Regions from separate parts of the Streptomyces sp. FXJ1.172 genome, predicted to be linked through region 2. Evidence: riboswitches for the same ligand, from Rfam matches in the RefSeq annotation. Region 2 holds a riboswitch; the other holds the start of a gene.
The links. Region 2 has a riboswitch for magnesium ahead of A6P39_RS01175 (magnesium transporter MgtE N-terminal domain-containing protein). Riboswitches for the same ligand answer to the same signal wherever they lie in the genome.

Region 1: it holds a riboswitch for magnesium, as region 2 does, so the genes downstream of both, A6P39_RS05565 (magnesium transporter MgtE N-terminal domain-containing protein) here and A6P39_RS01175 (magnesium transporter MgtE N-terminal domain-containing protein) in region 2, are expected to answer to the same signal.

What each region holds. Positions count from the first base shown of each region.
Region 1 covers NZ_CP119133.2:1,154,407-1,157,805, reverse strand. The annotation lists gene A6P39_RS05575 (bifunctional nitrate reductase/sulfite reductase flavoprotein subunit alpha) at 1-239, shown strand, start outside; gene A6P39_RS05570 (SAM-dependent methyltransferase) at 319-1,134, opposite strand; M-box (ykoK) riboswitch at 1,374-1,545, shown strand; gene A6P39_RS05565 (magnesium transporter MgtE N-terminal domain-containing protein) at 1,882-3,228, shown strand; gene A6P39_RS05560 (NRAMP family divalent metal transporter) at 3,225-3,399, shown strand, end outside.
Region 2 covers NZ_CP119133.2:216,265-219,663, reverse strand. The annotation lists gene A6P39_RS01175 (magnesium transporter MgtE N-terminal domain-containing protein) at 1-1,269, opposite strand, end outside; M-box (ykoK) riboswitch at 1,616-1,787, opposite strand; M-box (ykoK) riboswitch at 2,395-2,577, shown strand; gene A6P39_RS01170 (NRAMP family divalent metal transporter) at 2,888-3,399, shown strand, end outside.

The DNA.
Region 1 (3,399 bases), 940 kb from region 2:
ACCGTCGCGCCAAGGTCTACGTCCAGGACCGGATGCGCGAACACGGCCCGCTGCTGTGGTCATGGCTCCAGGACGGCGCCCACTTCTACGTCTGCGGCGACGCCTCCCGCATGGCCAAGGACGTCGACCGGGTCCTGCGCGAGATCGCCACCGTGCACGGTGGCCTGGACGAGACGGAGGCGGCCGCGTACATCAAGCAACTCGCCGCCGACAAGCGCTATGTGCGGGACGTGTACTGACGGGGGCGGCGTCACACGGACAACGCCCGCTTCGCCGCGCCTCCGTACGGGAGGCGCGGCGGCCGGCGCTGTCGCCGCGTTACGGCTTGCGGGCGAGGCCGCCGTGCTCGGCGACGATCTCCGGGGCGGACGAACCCGGCTCCGGACGCCACCGCGTGACCGACACGACGCCGGGCTCGACGAGTTCGAGGCCGTCGAAGAACGCGGTGATCTCGTCCACGGTACGCAGGTTGTACGGCACGGCGCCGCTGCTGTTGTACGCGTCCTGCGCCTGCTCGAAGACGGGGTCGATGCCGCGCGAGCCGTCGTTGACGGCCAGGTAGCTGCCCGACGGCAGGGCGTCCAGCAGCCGGGCGACGATCGAGCGGGCCTGGCCGTAGTCGGCGACGTGGCCCAGGATGTTGCTGAGGATGAGTCCGGTGGGGCGGCTGAGGTCCAGCGTGTCGGCGGCGGCCGCGAGGATGCGGTCCGGTTCCGTCACATCGGCGTCGATGTAGGCGGTGGCGCCCTCGGGGGTCGAGTAGAGCAGGGCGCGGGCGTGGGCCAGGACCATCGGGTCGTTGTCGACGTAGACGATCCGCGTCTCGGGAGCGATCCCCTGCGCGACCTCATGGGTGTTCTGCGCGGTCGGCAGGCCGGTGCCGATGTCCAGGAACTGCCGGATGCCCGCCTCGGCGACCAGATGGGTGATGCTGCGGCGCAGGAAGGCACGGCTGCCGCGGGCGATCGTGACGATGCCGGGGAAGACGGCGGTGTACGCGTCGCCCGCCGCCTCGTCGACGGGGTAGTTGTCCTTGCCGCCGAGCCAGTAGTTCCAGATCCGGGCGGAGTGCGGCACCGTCGTGTCGATCTTCTGGCGCATCGCTGCTTGGGGCGACGCCACGGGGTCGGTCATGAGTCGAGTCCATCTTTCGGCCAGGGCATGGATCGGTCACGGCACAACCTACGTCCGAACACCCGTGTCCCACCAAGCAGTTCGCGATTCCGGTCGCCCGCCAGGGACGGGAAGGCCGCCGGGGGCCACGCGCAGCTCCCTGTTGTTACTCTGTCTCTGTTCCGTAGTGTGCAGGTCAAGGGCCGGTCATGCAGGGCAAAGGCGGCGCGCGGCGGGCGTATCGTAGGTGCGGAAAAGGAAAGGCACCTCGTTCGGTGAGGCGTCTTCACGGACACAGGCCACTGATCCCACCCGTCGAGAGACGCTCCGGATCAGGACAGGTCTCCCCGGCCCAAGGGGTGACCCCAGGTGGCTTCCCCGCGAGGGGATCACGCCGTGGAGTGCCAAAGCTCTGACGAGTAGGGGTGCGCCGGACCGAACCGGTTCCGGCTGCCCTCCGCCACAGGACCGCGACACTCTCTGCGCGGCCGTGACCGGGAGGAGGCGACATGGACAGTAGTCCGGGCCATAGTCGGCCCCTCTTCGTGTTGTCCGCGCCGTCCTTCCGTGGCCCGGAGCAGCCCTTCCTTCCCTGACCCCCGCCCAGCCACCGGCCCGGCCCGACAGGCCGTGTGCCGGGCTGCGCCCTGTGCGCGCCCGGTGTGCCCGGTGCCCCGGCCCGGGGAGGACGCGCGCTGCCACGGGCCGCCCGTCGCCCCGTCACACCGGGGCAAGGGGGTGTTCATCTTGGCTGCCCACACTCTGCTCATGTCCACTTCGGCCCGGCTGCGTGACCGCCGGGTCCATCTGGAGCGCCGCGCCACCGCCTCCAAGGCTGTCCGCACCTCGCTGGTCTCCCTCGCCGGGCTGATCGGCGGCCCGGCCACCAACCAGTCGGGCGACGAGGTCGGCCGCGTCGTCGACGTCGTCGCCCGGCTCTACGGCACCGACTCCTACCCGCCGGTCACCGGGCTCATCCTGCGCATCGGCCGCCGCCACACCTTCCTTCCGGCCACCGCCGTCGGCAAGGTGCACGCCGGCCACATACGGCTGCGCACCGCCCGGGTCGACCTGCGCGACTTCGTCCGCCGCCCCGGCGAGGTCCTGCTCGCCAAGGACGTGCTCGACCATCAGCTGGTCGACGTCGACGGCGTCCAGGTCACCCGCGCCGCCGACCTGTACCTGGCACCCCTGGTCGACCAGGTCGTCCTGGTCGGGGTCGACGTCTCGCTGCCCACCCTGCTGCGCCGGCTCGGCCCGCGCCGCTGGCAGGCCCGCCCCACCCCGGAGCGGGTGCTGGACTGGCAGGCCATAGCACCCTTCGCCGAGCAGGCCACCGAGGGCCCGGCCGAGGTACGGCTGCGCGCCTCCCGGGCGGCGCTGCACCGGCTGCGCCCGGCCGACCTCGCCGACATCCTCGAAGACCTCGGCCGTGCCGAACGCCAGCAGCTGCTGGGCTGGCTGGAACCGGAGCAGGCCGCCGACGCCCTGGAGGAGATGGAGCCGGCCGAGCTGCAGAACCTGCTGCGCGAGGCCCAGCCGGAACACGCCGCCCGCCTGGTGGACGAGATGGAGCCCGACGAGGCCACCGACGCCCTGCGCGACCTCACCGGCGAGGAGCGTGAGGCCCTGCTCAGCCGGATGCCGAAGGGCGAGGCGGCGGAACTGCGCCGGCTGCTGGCCCACCGGGAGGGCACCGCGGGCGGCGCCATGACCACGCTGCTGATCACCGCCGGCCAGGACGAGACCGTCGCCGAGGTGCGCGCCCGGCTGGCCGAACAGGCCGAGCACCGCACCGAGATCGACGCCGTCGCCGTCGTGGACGGCGAGGACCGGCTGCTGTGCGACATCGCGCTGTTCGACCTGGCGGTGGCCGAGGACGCGACCCCGATCGCCGACCTGGTCGCCTGGCGCGCCCAGTTCGGCCCGCCGGACACCGTCCGCGCCGACACCTCCCTTTCCGAGGCCGCCGACCAACTGGTCGCGGCCCGCGCCTCCTCACTCCTGGTGGTCGACGACACCGACCGCCCGATCGGCCGGATCCTGGCCGACGACCTGCTCGACGCGATGCTGCCCGAACGCGGGCGGCTGCACTTCCGGAGGTTCCTGCAGTGACCCGCGACCTCGACACCGCCACCGCGGCACCGCAGGCCCCCGCGCCCGCCCGCCGGACCGGCTGGCGGCGCCTCACCATGATCGCGGCGGTCGCCGGACCCGGACTGGTCGCCGCGAACGCCGGCAACGACGCCGCCGGCATCGCCACCTACGCCTCGGCGGGCTCCCAGT
Region 2 (3,399 bases):
GCCGAGGGGCCGGTCGGTGTCGTCGACCACCAGAAGTGAGGTGGCGCGGGAGTCGACCAGTTGGTCGGCGGCCTCGCCGAGGGGGGTGTCGGGGCGGACGGTGGCTGGCGGGCCGAACTGGGATCGCCAGGTCACCAGGTCGGCCATCGGGGTGGTGTCCTCGGCGACGGCCAGGTCGAACAGGGGGAGGTCACACAGCAGCCGGCCGTTGTCGTCCACGACAGCGATCGCGTCGATCTCGGTGCGGTGCTCGGCCTGTTCGGCCAGCTGTGCCCGCACTTTGGCGACGGTCTCGTCCGGGCGGGAGGTGATCAGCAGGGTGGTCATGGCGCCGCCTGCGGTGCCCTCGCGGTGGGTCAGCAGCCGTCGCAGCTCCGCGGCCTCGCCGCTCGGCATGCGGGACAGCAGGGCCTCGCGCTCCTCGCGGGTGAGGTCGCGCAGGGCGTCGGTGGCCTCGTCGGGCTCCATCTCGTCCACCAGGCGGGCGGCGTGCTCCGGCTGGGCCTCACGTAGCAGATTCTCCAGCTCGTGCGGTTCCATTTCCTCCAGCGCGTCGGCGGCCTGCTCCGGCTCCAGCCAGCCCAGCAGCTGCTGGCGTTCGTTGCGGCCGAGGTCTTCGAGGATGTCGGCGAGTTCGGCGGGGCGCAGCCGCTGCAGCGCGGCGCGGGAGGCGCGCAGCCGCACCTCCGGCGGCCCCTCGGTGGCCTGCTCGGCGAACGGCGCCACCGCCTGCCAGTCCAGTACCCGATCCGGGGTCGGCCGGGCCTGCCAGCGGCGCGGGCCGAGCCGGCGCAGCAGGGTCGGCAGGGAGACATCCACGCCGACCAGCACGACCTGGCCGACCAGGGGCGCGAGGTACAGGTCGGCGGCCCGGGTGACCTGGACGCCGTCCACGTCGACGAGCTGGTGGTCGAGGATGTCCTTGGCCAGCAGCACCTCGCCGGGGCGGCGGGAGAAGTCGCGCAGGTCGACGCGGGCGGTGCGCAGCTGTACGTGGCCTGCCTGCACCTTGCCGATGGCCTCCGCGGCCAGGAACGTCTGTCGGCGGCCGATGCGCAGGATCAGCCCGGTGACCGGCGGATACGGCTCCGTGCCGTAGAGCCGGGCGACCACGTCGACGACGCGGCCGACCTCCTCGCCCGCCTGATTGGTGGCCGAGCCGCCGATCAGCCCGGCCAGCGAGACCAGGGAGGTGCGCACCGCCTTGGTAGCGGTGACACGGCGTTCGAGGTGGACCCGGCGGTCGCGGAACCGAGCCGTGCTGGACATGAGCAGAGTGTGGACAGCCAAGATGAACACCCCCTCGCCCCGTCATGACGGGGCAGCGGGCGGCCCTCTGCAGCGCTCTTCCTCCCCGGACCGGCCGGTGGCAGGCACGCCAGGGCATACGCCGGCACGTGGCCTGTCGAAACTGGTGAGCAGGACGGGCCACCGGCTGCGGACCGGATGAGTCAGTGAGGAACGAGCTACCGTGGGCCGCGGAAGGACGGCGCGGACAACACGAAGAGGGGCCGACTATGGCCCGGACTACTGTCCATGTCGCCTCCTCCCGGTCACAGCCGCGCGCAGGGCGTCGCGGTCTTGCGGCAAGGGACAGCCGGGCACGTTCGACCGCGGCACACCCCAACTCGTCAGAGCTCTGGCACTCCACGGGGTGATCCCCGTAAGGGAAGCCACTTGGGGTCACCCCTTAGGCCGGGGAGACCTGTCCTGAACCTGGGCGTCTCTCGACGTCGTCGGGTCAGTGGCCTGTGTCCGTGAAGACGCCTCACCGAACGAGGTGTCTGTTCAAACCGCATAAAGACTACGCCCGCGTCCGCCCGCCTCCCTAATCCATGACCGGTCCTTGACCGAGGGCTGTCGAAGACAGGCCGTCACCGGCGTTGTCCGCCACGGTCACCTGTCACCGGAGTGTCCTGGCGAGAACCTGGCCGCCACCCACCCATGCACGACGGCGACGGGCAGGCGCCCGTCCGCGGCGATGATGTCCTCGGGTATGCCCGTGATCCGGCGGCGAGCGCGGCTCTGCGCAGGCCGGCGGTGCGGGTGGCGAGCCCGGCACGAAACGCGTCCGCGGAGCCCGCGGTCAGTTTCGGGGCGTCCTCGGCCAGCTGCCGGGCGGCATGGCGCACAGCGCGGCGCGCGTACCGGATGTCGAGGTCGCTCACGCCGCCGTAGTCCCCCCTTCCTCCGACGAGGCACGTGTCGTCCAAGTGCCACTGTAGATCGCGCACGGTCGGCCCTGACCGGCAAAGGAAGCACGCATACTCGCTGAAGCACGCATCCTCGCTGGGGCATCAGCACTTCGTGAGAATGCGGTCAGTGTGCCGTCAAGGCTCCGTAAATCGGGTGAGCGGCACCCCCGGCGCGGGCGTAGCCTTGTGGAGGTTTGAAGAGGCACCTCGTTCGGTGAGGCGTCTTCACGGACACAGGCCACTGACCCCACGACGTCGAGAGACGCCCAGGTTCAGGACACCTCTCCCCGGCCTAAGGGGTGAGGCCAAGTGGCTTCCCACCCGGTTCAACGGCTGGGATTACGCCGTGGAGTGCCAAAGCTCTGACGAGTTGGGGTGAGCCGCCCTCTGGGCTGGCCGCTCCTTGCCGAGTCGATGACGACGCCCATCGGTGGGCGTCTCCGGCCGGAAGGAGGCGAGAGACATGGAATGCAGTAGTCCGGGCCGAAGTAGGCCCCGCACCCGCTTGTCCTCGCATTCTTCCGGCACGCGGTAACCACCACCCTCCCCGCGCGGCACCTCGGTCGCGCCACATCCACGGGCATGCCTGTCGCCCGCTGGTGATGCTGTCCTGCGCGCATTCGGCGTGCAGGGGTGATGGCTGCCGCGTGCCCCCGACCTCCCCCGGACCGGGGGACCAGGGAGGCACCACCATGACCGACACCACCGTGACCACGGTCGCCGCACCCCGCGCGGCGGTACTCGACGACGCGCACATCGGCGACATCCACGGCGCGCTGGGCACCATCCGCCTGGACGACCACGGCGAGCGCCGCGGCCTGTCGGCGAAGCTGAAGACGCTGCTGGCGATCGTCGGCCCCGGCCTGATCGTGATGGTCGGCGACAACGACGCCGGCGCGTTCGCCACCTACGGCCAGGCCGGCCAGAACTACGGCACCCACCTGCTGTGGACCCTGCTCCTGCTGGTGCCCGTGCTCTACATCAACCAGGAGATGGTGCTCCGCCTCGGCGCGGTCACCGGTGTCGGCCATGCCCGGCTGATCCTGGAGCGGTTCGGAAAGTTCTGGGGCGCGTTCAGCGTCATCGACCTGTTCCTGCTGAACGCGCTCACTCTGGTGACCGAGTTCATCGGGATCACGCTGTCCGCCGGCTATCTGGGTCTGCCCAAGGCGGCGGCGGTGGTGCTGGCCGCCGTGATCATCAT